DNA from 2 places in the Kineococcus rugosus genome. Region 1 is predicted to be linked to the other one. Evidence: predicted binding sites of a transcription regulator. Region 1 holds the regulator's gene; the other holds the start of a gene.

What was found. Region 1 encodes HspR, which represses chaperone genes until heat shock. Its sites were predicted from a motif close to ANTTGAGNCNGNCNGNCTCAANT; they were not measured.
Region 2: the regulator HspR is predicted to act here: its motif matches at 1,405-1,427, upstream of clpB (ATP-dependent chaperone ClpB).

Annotation. Positions count from the first base shown of each region.
Region 1 is NZ_JBJLSJ010000015.1:75,949-78,144, forward strand. Features, by position in the region: gene ACRYM6_RS10745 (DnaJ C-terminal domain-containing protein) at 1-485, shown strand, start outside; gene ACRYM6_RS10750 (heat shock protein transcriptional repressor HspR) at 594-959, shown strand; gene ACRYM6_RS10755 (hydantoinase/oxoprolinase N-terminal domain-containing protein) at 1,002-2,196, opposite strand, start outside.
Region 2 is NZ_JBJLSJ010000037.1:17,909-20,104, reverse strand. Features, by position in the region: gene clpB (ATP-dependent chaperone ClpB) at 1-1,350, opposite strand, end outside; gene ACRYM6_RS18680 (putative bifunctional diguanylate cyclase/phosphodiesterase) at 1,527-2,196, shown strand, end outside.

The sequences.
Region 1 (2,196 bases):
ACCCGCGCGGCGGCCAGCCCCGCACGGTCAACGCGCGCCTGCCCCAGGGCGTGCGCGACGGCCAGAAGGTGCGGCTGCGCGGCCAGGGCCTGCCCGGGGCGGGCGGCAACGGGGACCTGCTGGTCACCGTGCACGTCGAACCGCACCCGGTGTTCCGCCGGGACGGGGACGACCTGCGGATGACGCTGCCGGTGTCCTTCGACGAGGCCGTGCTCGGCGCCACCGTCGAGGTCCCCACCCTGGACGGCACGACCGTCCGGGTGAAGGTCCCCGCCGGGACGCCCTCGGGCCGGTCCCTGCGGCTGAAGGGCCGCGGGGTGAAGCGGTCCCGCTCCACCGACGAGCGGGGCGACCTGTTCGTCACGGTGGAGGTCGTCGTCCCGCAGCGGGTCGACGGCGCGGTGCGCGAAGCCGTGGAGGCGTTCGCGAAGGCCACCGCCGGGGACGACCCGCGCGCCGGGCTCGCCGACCGGGCCCGGAGCTGACGGCCCGCGGCTGACGACACGCACGACCCGGAAGGGCGGGAGGAGGACGAGGTGTACCAGGACGACGACCCGCTGTTCGTCATCTCGGTGGCGGCCGACCTCGCGGGCATGCACCCGCAGACGCTGCGGCAGTACGACCGCCTCGGCCTCGTCTCGCCCAGCCGGGCCCGCGGCCGCGGCCGCCGCTACTCCGCCCGGGACATCGCCCAGCTGCGCGAGGTGCAGCGGCTGTCCCAGGAGGACGGCGTGAACCTCGCCGGCATCAAGCGGATCATGGACCTGGAGAACCAGGTCCTCGCCCTCGGCCAGCGGGTCGAGGAGCTCGAGGGCGAGATCGCCCACGTCCGCCAGCAGGCCCGGCGGATCTTCGCCGCCGGCGTCGCCGGCGACATCGTCGCGACCCCCCTGGGCCGGCGCCCGGAGTCGCAGCGCTCCACGGCGCTGGTGGTGTGGCGGCCCGACCGCACCCGCTGAACCCGCTGAACCCGCTGGGCCCGCCGCGGCGGCCGGGACCGCTCAGACCCGCGACAGCCGTCGCTCGCCCACCCGGGCCAGCGGGCCGGCGGCCTTGACCGAGACCCGGACGGTCGGGCGGTCGGTGTAGGTCACCGGGGTCTCCAGCACGTCGACGACGGTCACGGCCAGCGGGTCGGCCCCGGCCTGGATCGCCTTCGCCGTGGCGGCCTCCGCGGCGTCCTCGACGGCCCGGTCGCGGTCCTCCAGGGCGGCGATCCGGTCGGCGCGCCCCCCGGCCAGCGAGATCGCCGCGCCCACGGCGTTGGCGACGTCCCCGTGGTCGGGGCGGACGACGGGGCCGAGGCCGGGCAGGTGGTCCGGCACCAGGAACGCGCCGCCGCCGACGACCACCAGCGGGACGTCGGTGCGGCCGAAGGACAGCCGTTCGACGGCGTCGGCCAGCCGGGTCCGGGCCAGTTCCAGCCCCTCCCGCAGCGCCTGCTGGACCGACGGCGGCTGAGGGGGCAGCGACAGCCCCCCGACCGCGGCGCCGGCCAGCACGGCCGCGTCGGTCAGGGTGGGGGTGCTCCCGCCGAACGACAACCCCTCGCGGCTGATCCGGTACCCGACCGAGCCCGGCCCGACGGCCCCGGTCGCGGGGTCGACGACGGTCCCGCCGCCGACGCCCAGGCTCAGCACGTCCGGCATCCGGAAGTTCGTGCGCACGCCGCCGATCTCGCGCGGCAGCGTCGACTCGCGCGGGAAACCCTTCACCAGGACGCCGAGGTCGGACGTCGTCCCGCCCACGTCGACGACGACGGCGTCCTGGGTGCCGGACAGGAACGCGGCCCCGCGGATGGAGTTCGCCGGTCCCGAGCCGATGGTCAGGACCGGGTACTGGGCGGTGTGGTCCAGGGACATCAGGGTGCCGTCGTTCTGGGCGAAGAACGTCTGCGCGTCCAGCCCCTCCTCGGCCACGACGGTGACCAGGGCCTGCGTGACCGACCGCGCCACGCTGTGCAGCGCGGCGTTCAGGATGGTCGCGTTCTCCCGTTCCAGCAGACCCGTCGGGCCGATGTCCTGGCTGAGGAACACCCGGGTGTCCGGCCCCCGGTGCCGGCGGACCAGCTCGGCGACCTCGAACTCCTGGTCGGGCGAGGACGGGCTGAAGATGCCGGTGATCGCGACCGCGTCGAACTCGCCCACCTCGTCGAGGAACCGCAGCACCGCGTCCCGGTCCAGCGGGGCGATGGGC
Region 2 (2,196 bases), on a different contig from region 1:
GTCGGCGAGGTTCTGGCGCAGGGCGTCGAGGCGTTCGCGGCTGGCGGCGTCGTCCTCCTTGGAGAGGGCGAGCTCCTCCATCTTGAGGCGGTCGACGGCGCGGCGGAGCTCGTCGATCTCGACGGGCGAGGAGTCGATCTCCATGCGCAGCCGGGACGCGGCCTCGTCGATGAGGTCGATGGCCTTGTCGGGCAGCTGGCGGGCGGTGATGTAGCGGTCGGACAGGGTGGCGGCGGCGACGAGGGCGGCGTCGGAGATGGCGACCTTGTGGTGCGCCTCGTACCGTTCGCGCAGCCCGCGCAGGATGCCGATGGTGTCGGGCACGGAGGGTTCGCCGACGAAGACCTGCTGGAAGCGGCGTTCGAGGGCGGGGTCCTTCTCGATGCGCTCGCGGTACTCGTCGAGGGTGGTGGCGCCGACGAGGCGGAGCTGGCCGCGGGCGAGCATGGGCTTGAGCATGTTGCCGGCGTCCATGGCGCCCTCGCCGGCCCCGGCGCCGACGACGGTGTGCAGTTCGTCGATGAAGGTGACGACCTGCCCGTCGGAGTCCTGGATCTCCTTCAGGACGGCCTTGAGGCGTTCCTCGAACTCGCCGCGGTACTTGGCCCCGGCGACCATGCTGGCCAGGTCGAGGGAGATGAGCCGCTTGCCGCGCAGCGACTCGGGGACGTCGCCGGCGACGATGCGCTGGGCGAGGCCCTCGACGACGGCGGTCTTGCCGACGCCGGGTTCGCCGATGAGGACGGGGTTGTTCTTGGTGCGGCGGGACAGGACCTGCACGACGCGGCGGATCTCGGCGTCGCGGCCGATGACGGGGTCGAGGCGGCCCTGGCGGGCCTGCTCGGTGAGGTCGACGCCGTACTTCTCCAGGGACCGGTAGGTCCCCTCGGGGTCGGGCGAGGTGACCTTCGCGCCGCCGCGGACGGACGGCAGGGAGTCCAGCAGGGCGTCGCGGGTGGCGCCGACGGCGCGCAGGGCCTCCCCGGCGGCGGAGGTGGACGCGGCGGCGCCGAGCAGCAGGTGCTCGGTGGAGACGTAGGCGTCGTCGAGGGCGCGGGCCTCGTCGCCGGCGGCCTGCATGAGCTGCAGGGCGGGGCGGGACAGCTGCGGCTGGCTGACGTTGCTGCCGGACGCGCTGGGCAGGGACGCCAGGGCGCCCTCGACGCGGCGGGTCACGAGGGCCTGGTCGGCCCCGAGGGCGGCGAGCAGGTGCCCGGCGACGCCGTTGTCCTGGCCGAGCAGGGCGGCGAGGACGTGCAGGGGCTCGACCTGGGGGTGACCCGCGGACGTGGCCCGGCCGACGGCGTCGGCCAGGGCTTCCTGGGCGCGGGTGGTGAGCTTGAGGTCCACGGACTACCTCCAGACGTGGGTGGACGGCTTCGACACCGGTGACAACTCTGCCAGAGTTGAGCTTGTTCCGCTCAACTCTGATGAGCGTGCGCGCCGTTGCCGCTCTCCGGTGGGCGGCGTACCGTCGCCGCAGGGTCGTACCCCGGCTCCCCCTCTGCCAGAGCGGTGGTCGACCGATGGATCCCCGAACCCCCCACCCGGGCACCGGTCGCGCCGACACGGTGCCGGAGGCGATGAGCGCCGCCCTGGCCGAGCTGGCGGTGGCCGCCAGCGGGCAGGCCGGCCCGGAGGAGCTGCTGAAGCAGCTGGTGGACATCGCCACCGAGCACCTCGACGTCGACGGCGCCGGCGTCATGGTCAACGACGGCACCCTGCTGCGCTTCGTGCACGCCGACCACGCCGCGGTGACCTCCGTCGAGCAGCTGCAGCAGCTCATGCAGGAGGGGCCCTGCCACGACGCGCTGCTGTTCGGGGTCGAGGTGGTCGTCGACGACGTGCGCGACCCGGTGCAGACGGCGTGGCCGCAGTACGTGACCCGGCTCCTGGAGGAGGGCCTCCTGTCGGTCGTGGCGATCCCGCTGATCAGCCGGGACCGGGTGTGGGGCGTGCTGGACCTCTACCGCCGCCGGCCCGGCACCTGGCGGCTGGAGGAGCTGCACTGGGCCCGGTTGCTGGCGCGGATGGCGGTGTCCTACCTGGTGCTGGCCGCCGACCGCCAGCAGCTCGTCCAGGCCCAGCAGGACCTCGCCCACGCCAGCACCCACGACGCCCTGACGGGGCTGGCGAACCGGACGCTGCTGCTGGACCGCCTCCAGCACGCCCTGTACGCCGCGCGCCGCCACCAGC